Regions from separate parts of the Sedimenticola selenatireducens genome, predicted to be linked through region 3. Evidence: predicted binding sites of a transcription regulator. Region 3 holds the regulator's gene; each other region holds the start of a gene.
The links. Region 3 encodes sigma-54, which starts transcription at its own class of promoters, with help from an activator protein. Its sites were predicted from a motif close to TGGCANGNTNCNTGCTT; they were not measured.
Positions count from the first base shown of each region.

Region 1 (5,513 bases), on a different contig from region 3:
TCTGCTCGTCGGGCAGTGCCATCACCTTGAGCAGCTGGCAGGTAACATTGTCGTTGCTGCCCTGTTCCAGGGCCGTCACGGTAATCGCATTGGCCGCCTGCTGCAGATTGCCCTGATGCTCCCTGAGCAGTTTCTGCAATTGCCGGTCGGTGAGAAAATCGTGCACGCCGTCGGTGGTGAAAAGCAGCAGGTCGTTTACCTGGAGCGCCAGGGAGCGATAGTCGATCTCCAGGTGGCTGTCGATGCCCATGGCACGGGACAACAGGTCCTGGTCCCTGGAGACCCAGACCCGATGATCCTTGGTCTGCTGTTTCAGTTTCTGTTCGCGATAGAGATAGATGCGGCTGTCACCCACATGGAACAGATGGGCGGTAGTGGATTTGATTACCGCCACACTGAGAGTGGTGACCATCCCCTTGGGCGAGTCGTAGCGGCTCTGCCCCTGACCACAGAGCCAGGTGTTGAGTGCACTGAGAATCTTGCTGGCCGAGGTCTTTACACTCCAGGACTCGGGGGTACTGAAGTAGTCATTGAGAAAGCCGGTGACACAGATCTGGCTCGCTTCATGACCGCCCTCGCTGCTGCTCATGCCGTCGGCGATGACCGCCGCCACGCCCTTGCTCAACAGCAGATCATCGGGCGGGATGCGCGCGTCCGCCGCATCGGCGTTTTGCGACTTGGCGCCGGTTTCGGTGCAGCAGGCGTAATCGATTTCGAGACGGCTGGTCATCTGTATTCTGTGTGCGTGAAAGGTCTGTCCGGATCACCCGCCGGGCGTTCATGCGCCCGGGCGGGCATCAGTGCCGATCAACTGACGTCGATCATCTGTACCGTACCGTCCGGCATTACTTCGGCGGTCTGACCCTCCGGCTCATCCAGGAACTGCACGGCGCCCAGCGTGACAATGGCCGCACCGGCAATCACCAGGAAAAACAGCTGCGGCGTGACAAAGGAGAAGACGGTCAGGAACAGCACTGCGCCTACATTACCATAAGCGCCCGCCATGCCGGCTACCTGTCCGGTCATGCGCCGCTTCACCAGCGGTACGATCGCGAACACCGCGCCCTCTCCCGCCTGCACGAAAAATGAGCAAGCCATGGTAGCGAGCACCGCCAGGGCAATGGGCCATTCGGGAGTGATGCTGCTGAGTACAAGGTAGCCGACCGCCAGACCGCCGATCAGAATGGTCAGTGATTTTTTGCGCCCAAACCGGTCGCTGAACAGACCGCCTGTGGGTCGCGCCAGCAGGTTCATGAAGGCATAACCGGAGGCGAGCAGTCCGGCCTGTACCAGGGAGAGGTCGAAGGTCTCCTTGAAGAACAGCGGCAGCATCGACACCACGGCCAGTTCAGAACCGAAGGTGACCAGATAGGCCACGTCCAGGATCGCCACCTGTTTGAACTTGTAGCGGTGTATCTTCGCGACCGGCCGGATAAAGATGTGGCCGTTGATACGCCATACCTGCAGGGTCTGATACCCATAGAGCAGAACCAGTCCGACGTATATGCTGTAGGTGACGGCCTCGTCCAGCATGCCCAGGTTGGTCGGGCCCAGCTTCCAGGTCAGCACCGCCAGCGCGGCGTACATGGGAATATTCATCAGCAGGTAGAAGAAGAAGTCGCCCTTGCTGGTGACCTCCATGGCGCCGGTCTTTTTCGGTTTGAAATAGGTCGATCCCTTGGGGGTGTTGCGCGCCAGCCTGTAATAGATGATCGAGTAGACCAGGGTGATGACACCGGTGGAGGCGATGGCATAACGCCAACCCTCGTCGCCGCCATACAGCAGAGCGATGGTCGGCAGTGAAAGAGCGGCGGCGGCGGAACCGAAGTTACCCCAGCCGCCATAGATGCCTTCGGCCAGTCCGACCTGTCGGGCCGGGAACCACTCGCCGATCATGCGGATACCGATAACAAATCCGGCACCGACAAAACCGAGCAGGAAACGGCTGATGGCCAATGCCTCGAACGAGTCCGCCATGGCAAAAGCAAAGCAGATAAAACTGGATATAAACAGCAGCGCGGAGTAGACGATGCGCGGTCCCAGCTTGTCCACCAGCATACCGATAATAATGCGTGCCGGGATGGTCAGGGCGACGTTCAGGATCAACAGTGCCTTCACCTCCTGTGCGGTCAGTCCCAGGGTCTGCTGGATCGACGCCAGCAATGGGGCGTGATTGAACCAAACCATAAAAGAGAGGAAAAACGCGAACCAGGTGATATGCAGCGTTCGGGTCTTTCCGCTGAATGAAAAGAGACTTAACTTGCTTTCCGACATAGTGATGCTCCAGAGATAGACAACAATGGCCTGTCTTTAGCATTGCTTGTGCCAGTTTTATAACCAACTGATTATTAAAACAAAAAACAAACATCGTTGAGGTTGGTCAAGGATTTCAGCACTCTACGGGTGCAATAAAACAGGGATTTGCCCAATTTCGGGTCAGTATTGTTCTCACCTTTTCGGCCTGCCATATTTCAGTGCACGCGGTCACCCGCAGGCACCATGTTGAATCATTTTCCAGATACACATCTCCCCCGTTGTTACCGGCAAACCGCGACCTTGCCGCCCTGGCAACAAGTTGGCATAGCGGTTGCAAAAGGACGGTATGAATTTGGATATTTGATCGACCCGATCTGTCTGAGAGGCAAAACATGAAAGAGCGATTGGTATTAATAGGCAACGGCATGGCCGGCGTGCGAACCCTGGAGGAGTTGCTGAAGCTGGAGCCGAATAAATATGACATTACGGTATTCGGTTCCGAGCCTCACCCGAACTACAACCGCATCCTGCTCTCACCGGTGCTGGCGGGCGAGAAACAGTTTGATGAAATCGTTCTGAACAGGCGGGAATGGTATCAGCAGCACGACATTACCCTGCACAGCGGTTCGCCGGTGGTTGAGATCAACCGGGTGCAACGCAAAGTGGTCGCTGCCAACGGGGTAGAGGCCGGGTACGACCGGCTGCTGCTGGCGACCGGTTCCTCGCCGTTCATTATACCCGTCCCCGGTGCCTCCCTGGAGGGCGTGATCAGTTTTCGTGATATCCACGATGTGGAACAGATGCTGGCGGCGTCACGTCAGTACAAAAGGGCCGTGGTGATCGGCGGTGGCCTGCTGGGACTGGAAGCGGCCAACGGCCTGATCAAACAGGGTATGGACGTATCCGTTGTCCATCTCATGGATACCCTGATGGAACGCCAGCTGGATGCGGCGGCCGGTGCCATGCTGAAACGATCTCTCGAAGAGAACGGCATGCACTTTCTGATGGGTGCGCAAACCGAGGCGATTCTGGGTGACAAGCGTGTCGAAGCGGTACGCTTCGCCGACGGTTCGGTGGTGGATGCCGACCTGGTGGTAATGGCCGTGGGTATCCGTCCCAATATCGAGCTGGCCAGGCAGGCCGGTCTCTATTGCGAGCGCGGCGTGGTGGTCAACGACACCATGCAGACCTACGATCCACGCATCTATGCCCTGGGCGAGTGCGTACAGCACCGCGACACCTGCTATGGCCTGGTGGCACCACTGTTTGAGCAGGCCAAGGTGTGCGCCAACCATCTGGCTGAGCTGGGCTATGGTCGTTATGAAGGTTCGGTCACCTCCACCAAACTCAAGGTGACCGGTATCGACCTCTTCTCCGCCGGGGATTTTCACGGTGACGAACAGACTGAAGAGATCGTGTTTCAGGATCAGGCCGGTGGCACGTATAAAAAGCTGGTTATCAAGGACAATCGCATCAGCGGCGCGGTGCTCTACGGCAACACCGTGGACGGTGCCTGGTACTTCCAGTTGATGCGTGAAGGCACCGATATCTCCGACATGCGCGAGAGCCTGCTGTTCGGCGAAGCGGCCCATCTCGGCAGCTCCGGCCACGGCGGCCAGTCCAAGGCCTCGGCCATGGGCGACGAGGCCCAGGTGTGCGACTGTAACGGCGTCTGCAAGGGCGATATCGTCAAGGCGATCACCAGCGAGGGTCTGTTCACCGTGGATGAGGTGAAGGCCCATACCAAGGCCGGGGCCTCGTGCGGTTCCTGTGTCGGTCTGGTGGAACAGATCCTGGCCAACACCCTGGGCGGTGACTACTCGGCGCCGGAGGCCAAACCGCTCTGCGCCTGTACCGACTTTACCCACGACCAGGTGCGTTCCACTATTCGTGAATATGAACTGACCGACAAGCAGGGCGTATTCGACAAGATGGATTGGCGCACCCCGGACGGTTGCCATGTCTGTCGCCCGGCCATCAACTACTACCTGATCTCCGCCTGGCCGGGCAAGGCGCAGGATGATGCCCAGTCCCGTTTCGTCAACGAGCGGGTGCACGGCAATATTCAGAAGGATGGTACCTTCTCGGTGATCCCGCGCATCCTCGGCGGCAAGACCACGCCCGATGAATTGCGCGCCATCGCCGACGCGGCGGATAAATTCAATGTCGGCGAAGTCAATCTCACCGGCGGCCAGCGCATCAACATGCTGGGGGTGAAGAAGGAGGACCTGCCGGCCATGTGGGCGTTCCTCACCGAACGCGGCCTGGTCTCGGGACACGCCTACGGCAAGGCGCTGCGCACGGTGAAAACCTGTGTCGGTTCCACCTGGTGCCGTTTCGGTACCCAGGACTCCACCGGGCTCGGTATTCAACTGGAAGAGATGACCTGGGCCTCCTGGATGCCGCACAAATTCAAGATGGCGGTCTCCGGTTGTCCGCGCAACTGTGCCGAGGCGACCATAAAGGATTTCGGCGTGGTCTGTGTTGATTCCGGTTACGAACTGCATATCGGCGGAAACGGCGGGGTCAAGGTGCGCGCCACCGATGTCCTTTGCCGTGTCACAACGGAAGAGGAGGTGATGGAGCACTGCGCCGCCTTTATCCAGCTCTACCGGGAAGAGGCGCGCTACCTGGAGCGCACCGCGCCCTGGATCGAACGCATTGGACTCTCCTATATCAAGAAACGCATCCTGGAAGATGTTGATGGCAGAAAGGCGTTGTATACGCGCTTCCTGGAATCCCAGGACGTAGCCCAGCACGACCCCTGGACCGCGCGCGCCAAGGGGGCGGAAGCCCACGAGTTCACCCCGATAAAACAGATAGGAGAGTGATATGTCAGCAGTCATGAGTGAAAAGTGGGTGGAAATCGGCAAGCTGGATGAAATACCCCGGCTGGGTTCCAGGGTGGTGCGCACCGCAACGGATGAGATCGCCATCTTCCGTGCCGCGGATGACAGCGTGTTCGCACTCTCCAACCGCTGCCCGCACAAACAGGGTCCGCTCTCCGAGGGTATCCTGCACGGTCACCGGGTCACTTGCCCGCTGCACAACTGGGTGATCGAGCTGGAAAACGGCGAGGCCGTCGCCCCTGACGTGGGCTGTGCCAGGAGCTACCCGGTGCGCATGGAAGGGGAGATGATCCTGCTGGCTATCTGATGGTCAGCCGTGGGCGACCCGATTGCGGCCGTCACGCTTGGCCCGGTAGAGGGCCGCGTCCGCCCGCTTGATCACGGGCTCGATCCGCCGGTCATCGGCAT
Region 1 covers NZ_CAXXYC010000004.1:118,247-123,759, reverse strand. Annotated here, with positions in the region: gene ACHZBF_RS11810 (bifunctional protein-serine/threonine kinase/phosphatase) at 1-730, opposite strand, end outside; gene ACHZBF_RS11805 (NarK family nitrate/nitrite MFS transporter) at 808-2,274, opposite strand; gene nirB (nitrite reductase large subunit NirB) at 2,649-5,087, shown strand; gene nirD (nitrite reductase small subunit NirD) at 5,089-5,412, shown strand; gene ACHZBF_RS11790 (sensor domain-containing diguanylate cyclase) at 5,416-5,513, opposite strand, start outside.
Region 1: nirB (nitrite reductase large subunit NirB) is a predicted target of sigma-54. The motif match lies at 2,577-2,593, and genes of this name have one in related genera.

Region 2 (5,513 bases), on a different contig from region 3:
TCAGGATGCAGCAGGGCTTCTTCTCGGTACAGCAGACCTGCCCGACCTGTCGCGGCAAGGGGTCGGTTATCGAGTCCCCTTGTCCGGCCTGTCACGGGGCCGGTCGGATTCAGGAGCACAAGACGCTTTCAGTGAAGGTGCCGCCCGGGGTTGATACCGGGGACCGGATCCGGCTTTCCGGCGAAGGCGAGGCGGGCGAGAGCGGCGGTCCTGCGGGTGATCTCTACGTGCAGATCTCGGTCAAGCCGCATGAGATCTTTACCCGTGAAGAGAACCATCTGTTCTGTGAGGTTCCCATCAGTTTTGTCAGTGCCGCCCTGGGGGGCGAGCTTGAAGTGCCCACGTTGAATGGAAAGGTCGTGCTGAAGATTCCTGCGGGCACCCAGTCGGGCAAGATGTTCCGGATGCGCGGAAAGGGAGTCAAGCCGGTACGTGGAGGTCCCGTTGGCGATCTGCTGTGCAAGGTAATGGTGGAGACACCGGTCAACTTGACCGAACACCAGAAGGAACTGTTGCGTCAACTGGATGAAACCATGAAAGATGCCGGCGGCAAGCACAGCCCGCACTCCACAGGATGGATGGACGGCGTGAAGAAGTTTTTTGAGAGCATGGGTTTTTAAACGCCCCAGCTAGACAGTCCGCGGAACCAAATAAAACCAGTAACAGGAACAGCAGCGATGATCAAAATAGCAGTCGTGGGGGCCGCCGGGCGTATGGGTAAGGCGCTGATACAGGCGGTGTCTGACGCCGAAGGCATTACCCTGGGTGCCGCCACTGAGCGGCCCGGTAGTACGCTGCTGGGGGCCGATGCGGGTGAGTTGGCCGGTATCGGCCGGATCGATGTGACCATCCGGGATTCCCTGGAGGCGGTTGTCGACGACTTCGATGTCGTCATCGACTTCACTGCGCCTCAAGTGACCCTGTCTCATCTGGCGGTCTGTCGTGCTCACGGTAAGCGGATGGTGATCGGGACCACCGGTTTCTCCGAAGCACAGAAGGCTGAACTGCAGGCGGCTTCCGGGGAGATCCCCATTATTCTGGCACCCAACATGAGTGTTGGTGTCAATCTCTGTTTTAAACTGCTGGATATCGCTGCCCGAGTAATGGGTGATGAGGTGGATATCGAGGTGATCGAGGCGCATCATCGCCACAAGGTGGATGCCCCTTCCGGCACCGCCTTGCGCATGGGCGAAGTAGTAGCCGACGCACTGGGTCGTGATCTTAAAGAGTGCGCCGTTTATGGCCGTGAAGGCATAACCGGTGAGCGGGACCGGAAAACCATCGGTTTTGAAACCATCCGTGCCGGTGATGTGGTGGGTGATCATACCGTACTGTTTGCCGCGATGGGTGAGCGGGTGGAGATTACCCACAAGGCATCCAGTCGTATGACCTTCGCTAATGGTGCCGTGCGCGGGGCCGGCTGGCTGATGCAGCGGGACAGCGGCCTGTTCGACATGCAGGATGTATTGGGGCTGCGCTGAACGGGTTGCCCTGCGGAATCTGGCTGGAGGATTGGCGATGATGCTGGGCCGGTTAGGTACGCTGCTCCTGTTGCTCCTACTCATCACCGCATGCAGCAATGGTGAAAAGACCCCCGAAGAGCAGATACGCAAACTGCTCGATACGGGTGAGCAGGCAGTTGAGTCCCGCTCCCTTTCTGCGGTGTCACCACTCCTGTCAGCCACTTATAGTGGCGGTGCCGGCCGCAACAAGCAGGCGATCATGCGCCTGTTGGCCGGTTATTTTGTGGCCCACCAATCGATCCATCTGCTGACCCAGGTGAGCCGTCTCGAACTGATCGGGGAACAGCGGGCGGAGGTGACACTCTTCGTCGCCGTGGCGGGGCAACCCTTCAGCGGTGTATCTCAACTGCTTTCCATGCGCGCTGACCTGATACGGCTGGATCTGACACTGGCTGCTGAACAAGGTGAGTGGCAAGTGCAGTCCGGTGAATGGAGACGGGCAGAAAAACGCGACTTTCTTGAATAAGGCGTTGATCCTTACTCTGTTGGCACAGTTACTGCTGATTACATGGTCATTCCATACAGCGCAAGCCAGGAGTGATATGTGAATAGCGCGATGCCAGGTTCAAATATGCTTCCCTCTTTACTGCCTTCTTCGGCAGGAAATGGTCGTTCAAGCCTATCGGGTACAACGGCAAGTGATGGAAATGTCATTGATTTCAAAAGGATTATCAATGGGGAGCTAATGACGCCCGAAGGTATGGCCAAGCTTCAGGATATGTTGCCCCCCGATCAGTTGAGCCAGCTTGAGGCACTGCTTGAAAACGGCAATGGTTTGCCGTTTTCGGCAGATATTGCCGATCCCGCCAATGCACTGAGCAATCCTTCTCTGCTGCAGTGGATGCTTCAACTGACAGGAGCGGAGGGTGTTGGGGAGGAGATCGCCGCCACGCTCGGTGTGCAATCGACACCGGGCGTCGCTTTAACCGCGGCAGACCTGCGCGCCGCGCTGCTGCGTCAGGGTGCTGGTGGGAATTCGGTGAATGTCGAGACTGGACAGGGGAGTCGACCAGCAAATCCAGCGGATGCCCAGACGGCGTTACTGCTGACAAAAGGCGAGATCACTAACGATACTGTTGGTGTTAAACCGAGCTTGTTTACGGGGGATCTGCCGGCCGGGGTATTAAATGGTAATGGCGTGGCCACAGCGACACCGCTGAGCGCAGTGGTTTCGGGGCTCGAGCAGATATCGACCCAACGATCCGAGGTATATACACCCCCGGCCATTTCGGTTCCCGTCGGAGAGAAGGGTTGGGATAATGTGCTCAGTAACCGGGTTATGTGGATGGTAGGGAGTCAGATGCAGCAGGCGTCGCTGCATGTCACACCGCGCCACCTTGGTCCTGTCGATATCCAGGTCTCAATCCAGAATGATCAGACCAACATCAGTTTCCTGACGAACAACGCGGCGGTCAAAGAGGCTCTCGAATCGGCGATTCCGCGTCTGCGTGAAATGTTTGCCGATAACAACATGCAGCTGGTCAATGTGGATGTGGCGCAGCGTGATGCCGGGGAGCAGAAGAACGGTATGGATCTGTTCCAGCAGGCGGGTGCCGGCGGTGGGGGTAATTTTACCGCCAACGGGCAACGGGGAGGTGATGCCGACAGTTCGGAGGAGCTCGGCCCGGTCCGCGTCGTGACATCCAGTGGCCTTGTCGATGACTACGCATGAATGATCATGCCTGGCCAAGGTTGCGGGCGACAGCCCGCAACCTTGGCCGCGCTCTTTCAGCATCACGCAATTGCCACCTGCCAGGGCGGTGCCCCCTGTTGCTGAAACATTATTTGAATCTGCCGTCTCAAGTGGGAATATAGATACCATATTCCGCTGGCATCTCCTTATCGTTTTCAGACCAAAGCCGAATTACAGCCGGGATAGATGCCTTGTTGTCCTTGGCGTGGCAATTTCCAGGTACGGTTCCAGCAGAATCTTGGTTATGATACCCGCTACAGGAATCCGATCGACCATGGGAGAGATTAGACCGTGCGATTTCTAAAGCTGATTTTCATTCTACTGATCATGATGATCGGCGCTGCGTTTGCAGTCATGAATGCCGAGACTGTGCGACTCAACTACTATTTCGGGGTGAAAGAACTGCCCCTGTCGGTGATACTGGTTGCGGCTGTCGGTCTGGGTGCGATACTGGGGGTGCTTGCCACGTTGAGCAGCTCGCTGAGGTTGCGCAGGGAAAATATGAGCCTCCGGCACAAGGCAAGAATTGCCCGCCAGGAAGTGAACAATCTGCGTTCGATTCCAATTAAGGACAACTGAAAGCATGTTACGGAAAGGGATGATGCCGTTCAGTTTCTTCTGTTTTACCTTCCCCCAGCCGGTGACCCGCTGAAGCCATTATGATGGAATTTTTCTGGTTACTGTTACCTGTCGCCGCCGCCTCTGGCTGGTGGGCGGCAAAGCGAAGCATCTCCCGCCAGGAGGTGACCGTTGCCGATCGCTCGCCAGGTTATTTCAGTGGTCTGAATTACCTGTTGAACGAACAACCGGATAAGGCCATTGATGTCTTTATAAAGATGCTCGAGGTCGATAGTGATACGGTTGAAACGCATTTGGCACTGGGTAACCTGTTCAGGCGACGTGGCGAAGTTGATCGTGCCATCCGGATACATCAGAACCTGATTGCCAGGCCCATGTTGAATCGCGAGCAACGTGCCCAGGCATTGCTGGAACTGGGACAGGACTATATGAAGGCAGGCCTGTTCGATCGGGCCGAGAGCCTGTTCAATGAGCTGGGTGAGATGAACATGTTCCAGGCCCAGGCGCTGGAAAATCTGCTGACCATCTATCAACAGGAAAGGGATTGGGATAAATGCCTGCAGGTCGCCAAGCAGTTAGGACAGCGTACCGGAAAATCCCGCCGCAAAGAGTGTGCTCACTACTACTGTGAACTGGCTGAAGAGGCGCAGTTCCGCAAGGATCTGATCAAGACGTCCCAGCTGCTGAAGAAAGCGCAGCAGTCAGATGAAGATTGTGTCAGGGCCACCATTCTGCAGGGCAAAATCGAGGCTATGAACGGCTCACCGAAAAACGCCATTCGTACTTTGCGACAAGTGGAAAAACAGGATCCGGCCTATCTTTCGGAAGTGCTTCCCGCGATTATCGAATGCTACCGGGAACTGGGTAACCGGAAAGAACTGGTCAGGTACCTGCGAAAACTCTATGAACTCCACCAGTCGGTCAGTAGTGTCCTGGCGTTGACCGACTTCATTCAGGAAGATGAGGGTGAAGAGGGTGCTATCCGGTTTTTAAGCAGTTATCTGCATGCCCATCCCAATCTCGAAGGTCTGGATCGTATGGTTGGCCTCTCGCTGAAGGCGGGTAAAAGCGATGGGTTGGAAAGCTTGCAGATACTGCAACAGATTCTGAATAAAATACTGGAAAGCCGTGCGGCCTATCAATGTGTCAGCTGCGGATTTAGCGCCAAGACCATGCACTGGCAGTGCCCCAGTTGCAAATCCTGGGGCAGCATTAAGCCGCGTGATGAACTCCATGAAATCTGACCCCGGTTTTTCTTCACACTGAACAGATACCAGAACTCATAAGGCAGAATCCATGACCGTCGTATCCAAGAATCCCCGTATTATTGTCGCACTCGATTACCCATCCGCCGCCCCGGCGTTGGACCTGGTATCCGGATTGGACCCTGCCTCCTGTCGCCTCAAGGTGGGTAAGGAGATGTTCACCCGTTTGGGTCCGGCTTTCGTCGAAAAACTGGTGGGAAAGGGCTTCGATGTATTTCTTGATCTGAAATTCCATGATATCCCCAATACCGTGGCGGCAGCTTGTGAGGCGGCGGCTGATCTGGGTGTCTGGATGGTGAATGTGCATGCATCCGGAGGACGCAGGATGATGATGGCGGCGCGGGAGCGGCTGGAGCCGCTGACCCACCGACCACTGCTGATTGCTGTTACCGTGTTAACCAGCCTGGGTGAGAAGGATATTGCGGAAGTCGGTTATTCAGGGGCGCCGGTGGA
Region 2 covers NZ_CAXXYC010000003.1:1,396,224-1,401,736, reverse strand. Annotated here, with positions in the region: gene dnaJ (molecular chaperone DnaJ) at 1-620, shown strand, start outside; gene dapB (4-hydroxy-tetrahydrodipicolinate reductase) at 678-1,481, shown strand; gene ACHZBF_RS10170 (hypothetical protein) at 1,519-1,989, shown strand; gene ACHZBF_RS10165 (flagellar hook-length control protein FliK) at 2,209-3,195, shown strand; gene ACHZBF_RS10160 (LapA family protein) at 3,508-3,795, shown strand; gene lapB (lipopolysaccharide assembly protein LapB) at 3,876-5,039, shown strand; gene pyrF (orotidine-5'-phosphate decarboxylase) at 5,092-5,513, shown strand, end outside.
Region 2: ACHZBF_RS10165 (flagellar hook-length control protein FliK) is a predicted target of sigma-54. The motif match lies at 2,010-2,026, and genes of this name have one in related genera.

Region 3 (5,513 bases):
GAAGTTCCCGGGTGGTTTCAATATCCTCCGGGAGTTCGATATTGGCCATCAGATGTACCCGCACACCCTCACGGGTGGTGGCGGCCTTGCCGATCAGGTTGCGTAATTGGGTGGCCCGGCTCTGGGCGGCGCTGATCCGGTGTTGATAATGGGCGAGGGTGGCCTGATCGGCATCCGCCAATATTACTCCCTGCTCTCCATCCACCACCACGGTTTCACCCTGGTGCAGCAACCGGGTGATGCTGTGCACACCAACAACCGCCGGTATATCGAGACTGCGGGCCAGAATGGCTGTATGGGACATGGGGCCGCCAAACTCGGTAATGAAGGCGGCGATTCCCTGATGGCGCATCACAATGGTGTCGGCCGGGGTGAGGTCCTGGGCCAGGATCACCTTGCCACTGAGGTTGTCGTTGCTCTCATCATCCAGATCCAGCAGGGCCATCTGGATCTGATTCACCACGTGTTCCACATCATCCTTGCGTGTTCTCAGGTAGGGATCATCCATGGTGTCGAACACCTGCACCAGGGATTCCCGCTGCAACTGCAGTGCCCACTCAGCGGCGTAGGCGTGCTTGCGGATCAACTTGATCGGTACCTCCACCAGGGCAGCGTCATTCATCATCAGGAGGTGGGTGTCAATGAAGGCGATAATGTCAGAGCGGGTGTTGCCGGGGATTTTCTGACGTATCTCATGAAGCCTTTCCCTGGCGCCGTTCACCGCCAGTTGGAAGCGTTTGATCTCGGCCGGGACATCGGCGGTATCAATCATACGCGGGCTGATTTCCAGCAGGCCGCGCTGCAGGATATGGGCCTCGCCGATGGCGATGCCCCGGGTGATGCCTATACCGTTACCGGCAAAGGTCATTCGGGCTCTCCGAAGCGGTCATTGACCAGGGCCTCGAGGGCATTGGCTGCCTCGATTTCATCATCGCCCTCGGTGGTGAGTGTCAACTCCGTACCCTGGCTGGCTGCCAGCATCATCACCTCCATAATGCTTTTTCCGTTGGCCGGTTTGGCGTCTCGGATCAGCTGGATGGTGCTGCTGTATTGTCCCGCCTCGGTGATGAACTTGGCCGCGGCGCGGGCATGCAGTCCCAGTCGATTGATAATTGTAATCTGCTTTGTGACCATAAAAAGCTCAAATCGCCCATGCCAAGGGGAAACAATATCGCACAATCCGTGCCGGTAACAAACCATCCATCTCACATGGCACCGAAGCCTGGATGAAGCCGCTCCCGGTGAAACCGACATCACCACCTGTGCTCAAGGTGGTGTAATCCGGGAGTGGCCGCCGTGCCATGCGCCGGATTCCGCCCGTTAGGAATTGCCTGTCTGCGGGCTTTCGTGGGCTGGGCTTTATCCAGGCTGCAAACTGCCTATTGGGTTAATTCGGTGCCTTCTCCTCCCGTGGCAGGTCCCGATGACGGGTCTGAATCTGCCTGCCATGGGCGCGGAAATGGATGGCCAGTTGCTCCACCAGATAGACCGAGCGGTGTTGTCCGCCGGTGCAGCCGATAGCGATGGTCAGATAGCTTCGCCCCTCGGTTTCAAAACGGGGTATCCACTGTTCCAGGAATTGGGCCAGATCCGCTTGATAATGCTTCACGTCATTGCTCGCACCGAGGAATGCCTGCACAGCCTCGTCTTTTCCGGTGAGCTGGCGCAGCGTCGGCTGCCAATGAGGATTAGGGAGGCAGCGTGCGTCGTAGACAAAGTCCGCGTCCCGGGGTACACCCTGCTTGAAACCGAAGGATTGAAACAGCAGGGAAATCTTGGTATCCAGCCGCTCGGTGATGCGGGAACGGATCAGGTGCCGCAGCTCATGCAGAGTGGTCTGACTGGTGTCGATGCGGATGTCGGCAACGTTGAGGAACGGCGCCATCAGTTCCCGTTCGTAGCTGATCGCTTCCGCCAGCGGACGTGCGCCACCGGTCAGGGGATGACGCCGCCGGGTCTCACTGAAGCGTTTGATCAGGGTCTCGTCCTGTGCTTCGAGGAAAATAACCTCAAAGCGAATCTTCTCCGCTTTCAGCGGCTGCAGCAGTGCGGAGATGCTTTCAAATTCGGTGGGCGTATTGCGTGAATCAATACTGATGGCGACCAACTGGAATCGCTTGTCCTGTCGTTTGACCAGCTCGCCGGCTAATGCAGGCAGCAGAAATACCGGCAGATTGTCGATACAGTAGTAGCCTTCATCTTCCAGGGTATGGAGTGCGACACTTTTTCCAGAACCGGAGAGTCCGGTGATGATGGCCAGCTTCATAGGGTCTCCGTTACCTCTGATTACACGATGGATGGCAGAAAAGCGTGTCGGCAGCGAAAACAGAGATCCTCTGTAGGCGGCCAGGGATCAGCCGCTGGCGCTTATCGGCATCGGTTCCTGTTGTATGAACTCCTGTAGCAGTGTCTCGCTGTCCCGGGCTTTTCTGAGTTTCTGGCAGAATGCTTCGTCACTGAACAGAGTGGCCAGTTTTGCCAGGAGTTGCAGATGTTCTTCTGTCGCCTCTTCCGGTACCAGGAGGCCGAACACCAGATCGACCGGTTGCTGGTCTATAGCGTCGAAATCGGCGCCGGACTGGAGCTGGATGAAGGCGCCTCGGGCCTCCGTGACACCGGCAACACGGGCGTGGGGCAGTGCTATGCCATGCCCCAGCCCGGTGCTGCCCAATCGCTCCCGCTCAAGCAGTTTGTCGAACACAGTACCCTGGTTGAGCTCCTCCGAGGCGGAGGCCAGCAGTCCGGCTATCTCTTCGAGTACGCGCTTTTTACTGGCGGCCGGATTCGCGGCGCTGATGCGTTCGGCAGTAATGAAATTTGCGGGAAACATGATTTTGCCTGTTGATTAGATTTCGGCGTTGGCGGGATCGATTCCCTTCATGCCTACACCATTGCGATGGTTGGTGCTTTTCTCCTTGAGCTTTTTCACCTGACGGTCGATTTTATCCACCAGACCGTCGATGGCGGCATACATATCCTCTTCTTCACAGTCGGCAAAGACATCGGCGCCATTCACATGGAGAGTAGCTTCCGCCTTCTGGCGCAGTTTCTCAACACTCAGGATGACATGGATCTTGGTGACATGATCAAAGTGCCGTTCCAGGCGCTCGAATTTTGTTTCGACATAGTTGCGCATGGCTTCGGTGATGTCCACATGATGACCGGTGATGCTGATTTGCATGATTTGCTCCTTGGTTACTGGCCTCTAGACGAGGCGCTTTCGCTCGTTTGATGGCGGGATCGCCATGGACTCGCGGTATTTTGCTACCGTCCGCCGTGCGACCTGAATGCCCTGATCGGCGAGTATGCTCGCCAGTTTGTTGTCGCTGAGTGGCTTGTTCGGCTTCTCGGCAGCGACCAGTTTCTTGATCAGTGCGCGTATCGCGGTGGCGGAACACTCTCCGCCTCCAGCCGTGCTGACATGGCTGGAGAAGAAATACTTGAATTCCAGCGTACCCCGGGGGGTATGCATATATTTTTGCGTGGTGACCCTGGATATGGTGGATTCATGCAGCTCCAGGGCCTCGGCGATGTCCCTCAATACCAGGGGCTTCATCGCCTCTTCGCCGTGCTCGAAGAATCCGCGCTGCAGTTCGACAATCTTGGTGGCCACGCGCAACAGCGTTTCATTGCGGCTCATCAGACTTTTGATAAACCAGCGCGCTTCCTGCAGATGATTCTTCAGGTAGTTGTTGTCGTCGCTGTTGTCGGCGCGCCGGATCAGCCGCGCGTATTCCGGGTTAACCCGGAGTTTGGGGGCGGCATCAGCGTTCAGATCCACATGCCAGACGCCATCTCGGCGGGTCACGAATACGTCGGGAATGACATATTGGGGTTCGGTTTCGGCCACCAGGCTGCCGGGGCGCGGTATCAGCGAGCGGATCAGCTGATTAATCGATTTCAGGGTGTCGTCATCAATCTTCAGCTTGCGTTTGATCTGGTTATGATCCTGCTGGGCCAGCAGGTCGAAGTGATTGTTGATCAGCTGAGTGGTCAGGGCCATGCACGGATGGGGATCCGTCAGCTGACTTAGCTGGATCAGCAGGCACTCCCTCAGGTCACGCGCGCCCACGCCGGGTGGGTCAAATTGCTGAATCCGGTGCAGCACCGCTTCGATCTCATCCAGCTCAACCTCGTCAGCGGACATGCTGACAAGAATCTCGTTCAGATCCATCCTCAGGTAACCGTCTTCATCGATGCCGTCAATGATTGAGACGGCAATCTCGCGGTCCAGATCGCTGAACGGGGTCAGGTTCAACTGCCAGGTGAGATAGTCGTAGAGGGTGCGGGCACTGCGGCGCTGGGCCAGGTAGTCACTGTCGCCGGCGTCCCGGGATGCCAGTCCGGAAGAGGGTGGTAGCGTGCTGTCGTAGACATCGTCCCAGCCGCTGTCCACCGGCAGCTCTTCCGGTATGGAGTTTGCCTCGCCGTTGACCTCTTTTTCGTTGTTGAGGTCATTGCTGCTGGCCTTGTCCCCTTTCAGGCCATCGCCATTGAGCCGCTCGATGGTGCGCTCTTGTTCATTCCCACGGGCCTCTTCGCGGGCGCTGTTCTCCTCTTCGGTCTCCAGCATCAGGTTGGAGTCGAGCGCCTCCTGAATCTCCTGCTTGAGATCCAGCGTAGAGAGTTGCAGCAAGCGGATGGCCTGCTGCAACTGCGGCGTCATGGTGAGATGTTGGCCAAGGCGAAGCTGGAGCGTTTGCTTCATGCGGGTATCTGGATCTGGTACGTAATTTGTATGGTTTTCACAGTTTCATTCTAGCGTAAAAAATCACCAGACGCACAAGGAGAAAATGGTTTATTGCCGTCAATCAACTGATGATCAACTCTAGAGACTGAACTCTTTTCCCAGGTAGACGGAGCGCACTTCCTGATTGGCCAGAATCTGCTCCGGTTCGCCCTCCGCCAGCACCTTGCCTTCGCTGATAATATAGGCGCGCTGACAGATGCCGAGGGTCTCCCGGACATTGTGATCGGTGATCAGTACGCCGATCCCCCGGGATGAGAGTGTACGGATAATATTCTGTATGTCCTTGACCGAGATCGGGTCGATACCGGCGAATGGTTCGTCAAGCAGTATGAAGCGGGGCTCCATGGCCAGTGATCGGGCGATCTCCAGGCGGCGACGTTCACCCCCGGAGAGACTCATCGCCTGGTTGTTGCGCAGATGGGTGAGGTTAAAGTCCACCAGCAGTGCTTCGCAGGCCTCGATCTGTTCCGGGGGTCGCAGATCCTTGCGGGTCTCCAGGATGGCGAAAATATTATTGAATACGGTCAGCTTGCGGAAGATGGAGGGTTCCTGGGCCAGATAACCCAGGCCGAGGCGCGCCCGGGCGTGCATCGGCAGGGCAGTGATGTCATGACCGTCTATGCGGATGGTTCCACCTTCCGAGGGAACCAGTCCGGCAATCATGTAGAAGCAGGTGGTCTTGCCGGCGCCGTTGGGTCCCAGCAGCCCCACCACTTCACCGCTCAAAACGTTCAGGGAGACACCGTTCACCACGGCGCGGCGG
Region 3 covers NZ_CAXXYC010000001.1:217,467-222,979, forward strand. Annotated here, with positions in the region: gene ptsP (phosphoenolpyruvate--protein phosphotransferase) at 1-868, opposite strand, end outside; gene ACHZBF_RS01070 (HPr family phosphocarrier protein) at 865-1,134, opposite strand; gene rapZ (RNase adapter RapZ) at 1,388-2,266, opposite strand; gene ptsN (PTS IIA-like nitrogen regulatory protein PtsN) at 2,354-2,830, opposite strand; gene hpf (ribosome hibernation-promoting factor, HPF/YfiA family) at 2,846-3,181, opposite strand; gene ACHZBF_RS01090 (RNA polymerase factor sigma-54) at 3,206-4,708, opposite strand; gene lptB (LPS export ABC transporter ATP-binding protein) at 4,829-5,513, opposite strand, start outside.